Regions from separate parts of the Variovorax sp. P5_A3 genome, predicted to be linked through region 2. Evidence: predicted binding sites of a transcription regulator. Region 2 holds the regulator's gene; the other holds the start of a gene.
What was found. Region 2 encodes sigma-54, which starts transcription at its own class of promoters, with help from an activator protein. Its sites were predicted from a motif close to TGGCANGNAANCTGCTTT; they were not measured.
Positions count from the first base shown of each region.

Region 1: AC1D3B_RS24645 (pilin) is a predicted target of sigma-54. The motif match lies at 2,589-2,606, and genes of this name have one in related genera.

Region 1 is NZ_JBFUKW010000018.1:120,847-126,330, reverse strand. Features, by position in the region: gene AC1D3B_RS24655 (CHASE2 domain-containing protein) at 1-1,626, shown strand, start outside; gene AC1D3B_RS24650 (MBL fold metallo-hydrolase) at 1,662-2,459, shown strand; gene AC1D3B_RS24645 (pilin) at 2,664-3,113, shown strand; gene AC1D3B_RS24640 (O-antigen ligase family protein) at 3,172-4,545, shown strand; gene AC1D3B_RS24635 (PglL family O-oligosaccharyltransferase) at 4,575-5,484, shown strand, end outside.
Region 2 is NZ_JBFUKW010000011.1:112,550-118,033, reverse strand. Features, by position in the region: gene AC1D3B_RS18875 (SPOR domain-containing protein) at 1-141, shown strand, start outside; gene AC1D3B_RS18870 (thiol:disulfide interchange protein DsbA/DsbL) at 224-871, shown strand; gene lptA (lipopolysaccharide transport periplasmic protein LptA) at 995-1,684, shown strand; gene lptB (LPS export ABC transporter ATP-binding protein) at 1,681-2,475, shown strand; gene AC1D3B_RS18855 (RNA polymerase factor sigma-54) at 2,597-4,183, shown strand; gene AC1D3B_RS18850 (CHAT domain-containing protein) at 4,206-5,484, opposite strand, start outside.

The DNA of each region.
Region 1 (5,484 bases), on a different contig from region 2:
GTCGTGCTCGACGCGAACCGCGACGGGATCGTGCGATCGGTCCCGTTGATTGCGCAATACACCGGCACGCAGGGCCAGCCCGGCTACTACGAATCCCTTGGCCTCGCCGTCTACCGCGAGGCTGTCGGTGCGGATGCCGTCGTGCCCGTGTTTGCGCCCGTCGGTGCAAGCACACGTCCACCGCCCCTCGAAGCGCTGCTGCTGAAGGCTGGCGGCAAGTCGTTGCGAATCCCAGTCGATTCGACGGCGAGTGCGCTCGTACCGTTTCGCGGTCTTGGCGGTGCCCGCGGGGGCTCGTTCCGACACATCTCGGCGACCGATGTCATCGGCGGTGCGCTGGCCCCCGGCGAACTGAAAGACAAGATCGTGCTGGTCGGTTCGACGGCGCCTGGTCTGGAAGATCTGCGATCAGCACCGGTAGGCGCAGCCTACCCCGGCGTCGAAGTGCATGCCAACATCGTCTCCGGTCTGCTAGACGGCCGGTTGCCCGCCGTGCCGGACTACGCCCTGGGCTACGAACTGGTCACGGTGCTCGCAGCGGGGCTGGTGCTGGCCTTCGGCCTCACGCTGAGCACGGCGATCGGCGCCGTGCTGATTGCCGCGATCACGACCGCGGCCCTGGTCGGCCTCAACACATGGCTCTTCATCCAGGCCGGCCTCGTGCTGCCCCTGGCGGCCGCGCTGGCGTTGATTGCGTTGGCATTCGTCCTGAACATGAGCTGGGGCTATCTCGTCGAGACGCGCGCAAGCCGAAACCTCGCCCACCTGTTCGGCACCTACGTTCCGCCGGAACTGGTGCGTGAAATGCGCGCCGACCCCGAGCGATACAGCATGCGTGCGGAAAGCAGGGAGCTCACCGTGATGTTCTGCGACATGCGCGGCTTCACGAAGCTGGCCGAGGAAATGGCGCCCGTCGAGCTGCAAGACTTTCTCAACACGGTTTTCAGCCGACTGACAGAGGTCATCAGCGCGCACCGCGGAACCGTCGACAAGTACATGGGCGACTGCGTCATGGCCTTCTGGGGTGCACCTGTCGAGACGCCGGACCATGCCGAGCTGGCTGTCCGGGCGGCGGTCGAGATGGCTGCAGCCGTGAAGGAGCTGAACGCCGCCTACCGCAAGAGCGGACGACCTGAGATCAGCGTCGGCATCGGCATCAACACCGGGGTGATGAGCGTCGGGGACATGGGCTCGGCCGTCCGCCGCAGCTATACCGTCGTCGGCGATGCGGTCAATCTTGCGTCGAGGATTGAGGGGCTGGGAATTCGCTACGGCGTCGAGATCGTTGCCAGCGAGGCTACGCAGCGACTGGCACCTGCCTTCGTCTGGCAGGAACTGGATTGCGTACAAGTGCAAGGCAAGCTTCGCTTGGTGCGCATCTTCACCCCCGTCGGTACCCGGAGCGACACCGGCAGAGCGCAGGATGCAGATATTGAACGCTGGAATCAGGTTCTTTCCGCATATCGAGCGCAAGATTGGCAGGAAGGTCAAGTTATGCTTGCGCCCCTGCTTGAGCAGGATGCCAAAAAAGTCCTTTACCAGCTGTATGCGCAGCGTATAGCCTCAATGTCGTTGCAGCCCAAGGATCCGAACTGGGATGGCGCAACCCGGTTCGAAACAAAATAACAGCCCGACGGGCTGGCAGATGAAGGGTCTCGCGAATGCAGGTGCGTGTGTTGGGGTGCTCAGGCGCCATCGCCAAGGACTGCCGCACGACCTCATTCCTGGTCGATAGCGACCTGCTGGTCGACGCCGGCACCGGCGTTGGCGATCTGACCCTCGATGAGATGGCCGGCATCGACGACGTGGTCCTCACCCATTCGCACCTCGACCATGTTGCCGCGCTCCCCTTGATGATCGATTCAGTGGCCAGTCGCCGCACGCGGCCGCTACGGGTGCATGCATTGCGCGCAACCATCGAGGCGCTACGGGCGCACGTCTTCAATAACGTCATCTGGCCCGACTTCGCGAGCATTCCAAGCCGTGAAGCGCCCTTCGTGTGCTTTCATGACCTGGTGATCGGGCAGGAATTGGAGATCGGAACCAGCAAGCTCAAGCACATTGAAGTCCTGCCTGCCGTGCATACCGTGCCGGCCTGCGGTTTTGCCGTGCGCTCTGCAGAAGGCGGACCGAACTGGGTGTTCAGCGGGGATACCGAGCGGAATGCGCCGTTCTGGGAACGGGTGAATCAGCTCGATGTGGCGATGCTGGTGATCGAGACGGCTTTCAGCAATCGGGAGCAGGCGCTGGCGCGGCGAAGCTTGCATCTTTCGCCTGCGACGCTGGCTGGGGAATTGGCGCAGATTGCCGATGGGAAGAATTACCCGATCTACATCACGCATACCAAGCCGGCTGAGACGGACGAGATCATGAGCCAGATTGATGATCTGTCTGACGGTTCGCAAACTCGCGGCATGGACATTCGGTGGCTGCAGGCGGCAGGCGTGCTCGAGGTATGACGAGGCTTGCTGGCGCGGTGACAAAAATGTCAGTTAGCGTCGGCTCGGGGCAACAGTTTCCGTCACACGTTGTAACTCAAACGTGAACAAATCCGCAGCTTGGCGGCCCGGGAGCCAGGAAACGGGGGATGGCACAGATGCTGCGGTTACATGATCGCACCGGGGGCTCTCCTCGGGCCCTTGTAACAAACCTGGAGTAACTGAATGAACCGTCGTTCCATCGCACGCAATGTGCAAAAGGGTTTCACCCTTATCGAATTGATGATCGTCGTGGCGATCATTGGTATTTTGGCTGCTGTGGCTCTGCCGGCTTATCAGGACTACACCACTCGTTCGAAGATGACCGAAGTGCTCATCATGGGCGCTCCGGCCAAGCTGGCGGTCGCTGAAACGACTTCGTCGCTCGGCCAACTTAACTTGGTCACGGCCTCCAATAGCGGCTACACCTTCCCCGGCCCAACGAAGTATGTGTCGACCGTGGCCATCGCTAATGATGGCTCGGGTGTGGTGACGATCACCTCGACGGTTCCCAACGCGACCGGCGATGTCCTCTTGAGCCCGACGACTGTCGGTACCGACACGGGTCAACTCCGCTGGACGTGCTCCTCCACTATCGCGGCCAAGTATCTGCCTTCCGAATGCCGTCCCACCTAATCGTGGACCTGCGGTAGAAGCGGCCCTCGGGCCGCTTTTTTGTTCGCAGCCCTCTTTCATGACGCATCGAAATCTCGCAGATGGTTTTTTGGCGTGGATGATTCCCGCCTTCGCCGTTGTTGCGTTTTCCGGCGTCATTACTTTTTTCGGGATCGCGGACCCATACGATTTCGCCCGGAAAGCGCAGATCATCTGCCTGTCGATACTCATCGTCTGCTCCATGTTTCGCTTGCCCGCGGTCATTCATGGAGGGCCTTGGTCCGGTCTCTGGATGTGGGCGGTTTCGTTGGCGTTTCTGGCAATTTGCCTACAAGGGACTCGCTGGTCGCCGTTTTCCATCGCTGACGCCACGCTGTATGGGATGCTGTTTTTAGGGGTGCTTTGTTGCGCGAGGCTCCATGAAGGCAACGTGCAGCAGTTGGATCGGACCGCGGTGATTCTTGCTCTGGCCCCGGTGCTCAATGTCTGGCTCATGGTGCTGAGCACCACCGATCTTTTCCTGAACGGCACATGGAACGACTGGCAATTGGTGTTCTCGACGATCCGAGAATTCGACGATGCCTTGCTCCCATGCTTGTTCCTGCTCTGGCACCGGCCCGGCGGATTGGCGCGCGCGCGGATGACGGCGCTGGTCTGGGTGCTCTCGACGCTTTTTCTCCTGGCTCTCTGGCAAGACGGCGCCCGCTCGGTTCTGCTGTCCGCGACCAGCGCCCTGCTACTCGTTGCGCTTCTTCGAAGGGATGCAGCGCTGCTCCGTCTTCCGGTCTCATCGCTCGCCGTCGCGGGGGCTGCCTTTTACGGCATGCGATGGCTCTTTGACTCCGACCAATCGACCAGGACAGTATTTCGGCTGACCACTTCATATCGAAGCAATCTCTGGAGCGACCTCGCGGATTCCTGGGCTCGATCGCCTTGGGTGGGGATTGGTGGCGATCAATTCGGGAGGCACGCCGGTGCCGTGGTTGCGATGCACCCCCACAATATTGCGCTGCAATGGATCGGAGAGTACGGACTCTTTGGCGTAGGCGCCGTCGTTCTAGTCGGCTTGCTTCTTTATCGGTTGGTTCGGGGGCATCGCTGGATTCCTCCTTTTTGCCTCGCCGGCCTTTTGGCTTGCGTAATGAACAGTCTGCTTTCGGGTGCCTTTGTCTATCCCTTGAGCCAACTATTGATCATGTGGATGGCTGGATGGGCGCTGGCGTGTTACTGGAAGCGCCCGACCGGTGCAGCCGCGCCCGCTCCAGCGGAGAATTTTTGGTCGCGAGTGCCGATCGTGCTGGTGTCAGCGCTTCTTCTGGCGGGCATGTGGACCGTCCATGGTCGCGACTTGGTGTCGCGCCAATCGTCTATTGATTCAGGCGATTCGTCCCCGCCGCGCTTCTGGCAACACGGTGCTGTCCTTCACCTCGACAAGTCGGATCCGAGCCAGTAGTTCGTTCGACGACGAGAACAGGCGATCAAATGTCGATTCTTTCCCAAGCCTCGGTGAGCATAGCAACCGTGCCGAAGGTTCGCTCAAACCGCAATTCATCAACAGGTGTGGGATGGTCCCTGCTGGCATTCGGCTTCGCACTGCCGTGGCTGGTCCCTGTTCATTCCTATCCGTGGGCCACGCTCTATAGCGAGGTCACCGCGGGCCTGGCCCTCCTACCGCTGGCCCTCTGGGCGGTGATGCGGCGTGCGCGAATGGAACTGGACCTGCTCTCCCTGGGGTTTGCTGCGGCTGCGCTGATTCCTCTGCTGCAGGCTGCAGGTGGCATGTTTGCGTTTCCTGGTGAGGCATCCGTGATTAGTGTGTACCTTCTGGGGTGCGCCGTGTCAGTCGCGATCGCCAGGTCTTGCGAGGTGCTGGCTCCAGGCCGCCTGCCTGATGCGCTGTTCGCGGGTTTTGTCATTGCTGCCTTGGTCTCCACTGCGCTTGCTCTGGCGCAATGCCTCCTGCTCGATTGGGGGCCCTTCATGGCCCCCATTGCCACGGGCATCCGTCCGATGGCCAATGTCGGCCAAGCCAACGAATTGAGCACGTTGCTGCTGTGGGGGCTCATCGGTCTGTGGTGGGCCCACTATCGACGGCGCATCGGCGGCTGGGTCGCTGTGATTGCCGCAGCCACTTTGCTGCTAGGGGTGGCGAGCACGCAGTCCCGAACGGGCTGGCTCGGAATTGCCCTGTTGCTGGTCGTCGCTTGGGTCTCGCCGGCTTCTCTGGGGACCGCGAAGCACAGGGTGGCTTACGTCGGTCTGGGGGTCTGGTTCTCGGTGCTGGCTCTCGGCTGGACATTTGCAATCGAGCTCATCGGTGCCGGTGGCGCCGAAAGTCTAGGTTCGCGGCTGACGTCGGGGCGCCGACCGGAGATCTGGTCCATGATGCTCG
Region 2 (5,484 bases):
GTGACCGAGCGCGAGCAGGCCGGCCGCACCGTCTATCGCGTGCGCGCAGGCCCATTCAACAAGAAGGACGATGCCGATCAACTCAAGGAGCGCCTCGACAGCGGCGGTCTCGAATCGGCCCTGGTCCGCGTCCAGCGCTGAACTTTCACTTATCTTTACTTCGCGCCCTCGGGGAACTCCACTCCGGAGCGCGGGCTCTTTCAGCCGATAGGAGAACCTCTTAATGAAACGTCGTGACTTTTCGCTGGCCGCCGCCTCGCTGGGCCTTCTTCCGCTCGTGGCCCCCTCGCACGCCCAGCAGCGCCCGCCCAAGGCCGGCACCGACTACATCGTGCTCGGCAAGCCCGCGCCGGTCGACACGCCGGCCGGCAAGGTCGAGGTGGTCGAATTCTTTTCGTACAACTGCCCGCACTGCGCGGCCTTCGAGCCGCAACTCGAAGCCTGGGTCAAGAAACTGCCCCCGTACGTCAACTTCAAGCGGATTCCGGTCCCCTTCGTCGGCAACGACACCGAAGCCAAGCAGCGTCTGTACTACACGCTCGAAGCGATGGGCAAGGTCGACGAGTACCAGCAGAAGATCTTCAACGCGATCCACAAGGAGCGCGTGCCGATGACCGGCGACGCGGCGATCCTCGCCTGGGTCGAGAAGCAGCCGGGGCTGGATGCCAAGAAGTTCGCCGAGCTGTTCAAGTCCTTCTCGGTCTCCGGCAAGGCCAAGCGCGCCGCGCAGCTCACCAGCGACTACCAGGTCGCCGGGGTTCCGGCGCTCGGCGTGGCCGGCCGCTGGTACGTGGACGGCGATACCGCCGGCTCGCTCGACCGTGCGCTGCAGGCCGTCGATTTCCTCATCGGCGAAGCCCGCAAGGGTTGAGCAAACGGGGTGGTCCGACCACCCGTCCGTCCGTGAAGCCCGCTTCGGCGGGCTTTTTTTGTCGGCGCCCGGCGAGACCGAATCCGTCGGCCGCATACAATGCGCAGCAAGTTTCGTGCCTCTATGATCTCGCCACCTTCCTCCCCCCTTCGCCATCTCGGTCGTGGACTGCTTGTTGCCCTGGCGCTGGCCGGGTTCGCATCGGGCGCGCACGCCGAGAAGGCCGATCGCGCCAAGCCGATGAACATCGAGGCGGATTCGATGCGTTACGACGATCTGAAGCAGACGAGCGTCTTCACGGGCAACGTGGTGGTGACCAAGGGCACGATCATCATCCGTGGCGACAAGATCGACGTCCGACAGGACCCCGAGGGCTACCAGTACGGCGTCGTGACCGCGGCGCCGGGCAAGCTGGCTTATTACAAGCAGAAGCGTGACTCGGGTCCCGACGAGTGGATCGAGGGCGAGGGCGAAGTCATCGAATACGACAGCCGTGCGGACAACGTGAAGTTCATCCGCCGCGCGGTGATGCGCCGACTGATCGGGGCGACGCCCAACGACGAGAGCAGCGGTCCGCTGATCGTCTACGACCAGAGCAACGACACCTTCACCGTCAACGGGTCCTCGCTGCCGCCCAATGCCGGCGTTGCGACCCAGCCGGGTGGTCGTGTCAAGGCGATCCTCACCCCCAAGGCCGCTCCAGCGGCACCCGCCGCCGGCGGAAAGCCGGCCGCCGCCGCGCCCGCCCCGGCCCCTGCGCCGGGCACCGGGTTGCGCGCCACCACCACCCTTGGCGGAGAGTCAAAGAAGTGATCGAAACCGCAGGCATGAGCGAGGGCGCAGGCGCTCCGGGCAGCCGCCTCGAGGCGCGTGGGCTTCAGAAGAGCTACGGCAGCCGCAAGGTTGTCAAGGATGTGACGCTGGGTGTGCAGAAGGGCGAAGTCGTCGGCCTGCTGGGGCCCAACGGCGCCGGCAAGACGACTTCGTTCTACATGATCGTCGGCCTGGTGCGCGCCGATGCCGGCGACATCACCATCGACGGCGAGCCGATCGCGCACATGCCGATCCATCGGCGCGCGCGCATGGGCCTGAGCTACCTGCCGCAGGAAGCATCGATCTTCCGCAAGCTCACGGTCGAGGAGAACGTCCGCGCCGTGCTCGAACTGCAGCGCGAGCCCGACGCCAACGGACGCCAGGTTTCGCTGTCGAAGCAGCGCACCGAGGAACTCCTCACCGAGTTGTTGGCCGACCTGCGCGTGGACCACCTGCGTGATTCCCCCGCGCTGTCCCTGTCGGGCGGCGAGCGTCGCCGCGTCGAGATCGCGCGCGCCCTGGCCACGCAGCCGCGCTTCATCCTGCTGGACGAGCCCTTCGCGGGCATCGACCCGATCGCGGTGATCGAGATCCAGCGGATCATCAATTTCCTGAAGGAACGTGGCATCGGCGTGTTGATCACCGACCACAACGTGCGTGAAACGTTGGGCATCTGCGATCACGCTTTCATCATCAGCGACGGGCATGTGCTGGCCCAGGGCACGCCGGCCGAGATCGTCGACAACGCCGAGGTGCGGCGCGTGTACCTCGGCGAACATTTCCGGATGTGAACATGTTGCTCGCCCCCAGGCTCCGCACTTCGTGCTCCGCCTACCCCCTGCCGGGGGCAGGCCGGCCGCTACGGGCGGCCGGGCGCGGCGGCCTTCTGGTCAAGAGGGTTTCACTATCTCCATGAAGCAGGGTTTGTCGCTGCGGGTTTCGCAGCATCTCGCGTTGACGCCTCAACTTCAGCAGTCGATCCGGCTGTTGCAGCTTTCCACGCTCGAGCTGACGCAGGAAGTCGAGCAGATGCTTGATGACAACCCATTCCTCGAGCGCACGGCCGAGGAGGCTACGCGCGAGGAGTTCGGGTTGGAGACGGCCGATACGCCGGTTCGCGATGACGATCGGTTTGCCGATGGGGAGGGCGATTTCACGCCCGGCCCGTCGGCGTCTGCGCCGGAAGTCGCCGTCGCGGCCACTGGCGACACCGAAGTCGCCACAGCCGACACCGCCGATGGCGAGCCCGACTGGGAAGGCGATGGCACGATCGACCTCGCGCCCGACGACAGCGAATGGGGCGGCGACGCCCCCGCGCGTGCCAACAACCTCGGCGACGACGAGCGCACGGACGCGACCGAACTCGCGCGCAGCCAGGAATCGCTGCAGTCCTTCCTGCACCGGCAGGCACTGGGATTGCGCCTGAGCGAAACCGATCGCGCGGCACTCCGTTTCCTGATCGAGTCGCTCAACGAAGACGGTTACCTCGAAGACTCGCTGCCCGCCCTGGCGTCCGGCCTCGCGGGCAACGACAACGACCAGTTCGACGACCTCGTGCACCACTTCCAGGTCGGGCTCGGCCTGCTGCAAAGCCTGGAGCCGTCCGGCGTGGGCGCGCGCAGCCTGGGCGAATGCCTGACCATCCAGCTGCGCGCCCTGGCCGACGAGGACGAGACCGATGACGAGGCACAGGTGCGCAAGACCGCCATCGCGATCTGCAAGCAACCGATGGAACTGCTCGCCCGTCGCGACTTCAAGCGCCTGGCCACGCTCACCCGCAGCAACGAAGAGGAAGTCCGCGCCGCCCTGCAGCTCATCGCGAAGCTGGAGCCCAAGCCCGGGCGCCGCTTCGTCGACGTGGAGCGCAACGTGGTCGTGCCCGACGTGATCGTCACGCGCGTCGGCAACGGCACCAACACCAAGTTCCGCGTGATGCTCAACCCCGAAGTCATGCCGCGCCTGCGCGTGCACGACATCTATGCCGGTGCGCTCAAGCAGCACAAGGGCGAGGGCAGCCAGGCGCTTTCGCAGCGCCTGCAGGAGGCGCGCTGGTTCATCAAGAACATCCAGCAGCGCTTCGACACCATCCTGCGCGTGTCGAACGCCATCGTCGAGCGGCAGAAGAGCTTCTTCGTGCACGGCGAACTCGCCATGCGTCCGCTGGTGCTGCGCGAGATCGCCGACGAACTCGGGTTGCACGAGTCCACCATCAGCCGCGTGACCACTGCCAAGTACATGGCGACGCCTTACGGCACGGTCGAGCTCAAATACTTCTTCGGCTCGGCGCTCGGCACGGAAACGGGCGGCAATGCGTCGAGCACGGCGGTGCGCGCGCTGATCAAGCAGTTCGTGAGTGCGGAAGACCTGAAGAAACCACTGTCCGACAGCCAGATTTCCGAGATGCTCAAGGAGCAGGGGATCGAATGCGCCCGGCGCACCGTCGCGAAATACCGCGAAGCGCTGCGCATCGCACCCGCGAATCTGCGCAAGGCGCTCTGAAGGGCCTGCGAGGGGCCTCAGGTCAGGCCTCGCGCCCTTCCAGCGTCACCAGCGCCGCCTGCGCGAGCCCTTCCCACTGCATGCGCGACCAGTGATCCACATAGCGCCTGAACTGGCGTTGCGTCGAGAGCACCGGAAACGAATCCGTCGACAACTCGCGGATCTGCCTGCAATGCTCGACGATGCGATCCCTGGCGACCTGGGGCTGGAATGCGTCGCCCCCATAAACAGCACCGAGCAGCTCCAGCTCTGCCAGCGTGCCGTGCGCCCAAACCCGATCCGTGATGGCCGCCGTACGAAGCTGCCATTGCGCCAGCTGCCAGGCCACCAGCCACCATTTGCCGTACTCGGTGCGCAACGCACTCAGCGCTCCCTCATCCGGCGCCAGCGCGGGAATGGCTGCGAGCGACAGATACTGCGTCATCACCCAGTGATTGACCGATTCGATCTTCAGTGCCGCTTCGTAGAACTCGCGCGACTTGCGATAAGCCTCGGTACTGCGAGCCACATTGCCGACCAGCGCGTGGATGATGGCGATGCGTTTCTCGCTGGCTGCGCTCATCCCGAGGCGTTCTGCCTTCTCCTTGAGATTGCGCTGCGCGACCGGCCTGTCGCGCCAGGCCGCAAGGTCGACGCGGATCTGGTCGCTGAGCTGGTCGAGTTCGGCGGCGGTCTCGGTGCTGATGGGTGTGCCGGGCCGGGCCGGGTCCGTCTCGTTGCCACGCACCAGGGAGTCCATCCGGTCGAACTTGACCTCCATCTTCGACTTGGTCTGCCGGCTACGAAAGGCGTCCACCTGGGCTTCCAGGTCCGGCGCGACGGCTGCGTACACCACGATGCTGGCCCAGTCGTGGGTGTCCGGCAGGTCGATCCTCAGGCGCTGTCGCAGTTCATGCACGACCCAGCGCGGATCGTTGCCTGCAAGCAGTCCGCTGTAGAGCAGTTCCGCCGCGACGTTCGACGCCCGCATCCACAGCGGAAACTGCGAGGCGATGACCCACGGAATGTCCTGCGCGTGCAGCTCGTGCGCGATGCTGCCGCCCGGTGTCAGCACCGAACTGGCATTGCCGGAATCACAGGTCGCCAGGCTCACCACCGTCGGCGGCTGCTTCGCCCGGCCGTTGGAGTTCATGCTCTTGAGCGCCATCGCGAGGCTCTGCCCGTCGACGACGATGTGCTCGGTGGCCTCGCCTTCCTTGCATAGCACGATGCCGTAGCGGCGGTCCGAGCCGGGCAGCGGCGCACCGTGCGCCAGCAGGTGCACGTGGGTGTAATCCTCGGCCTGGCAGGCATCGCTGATG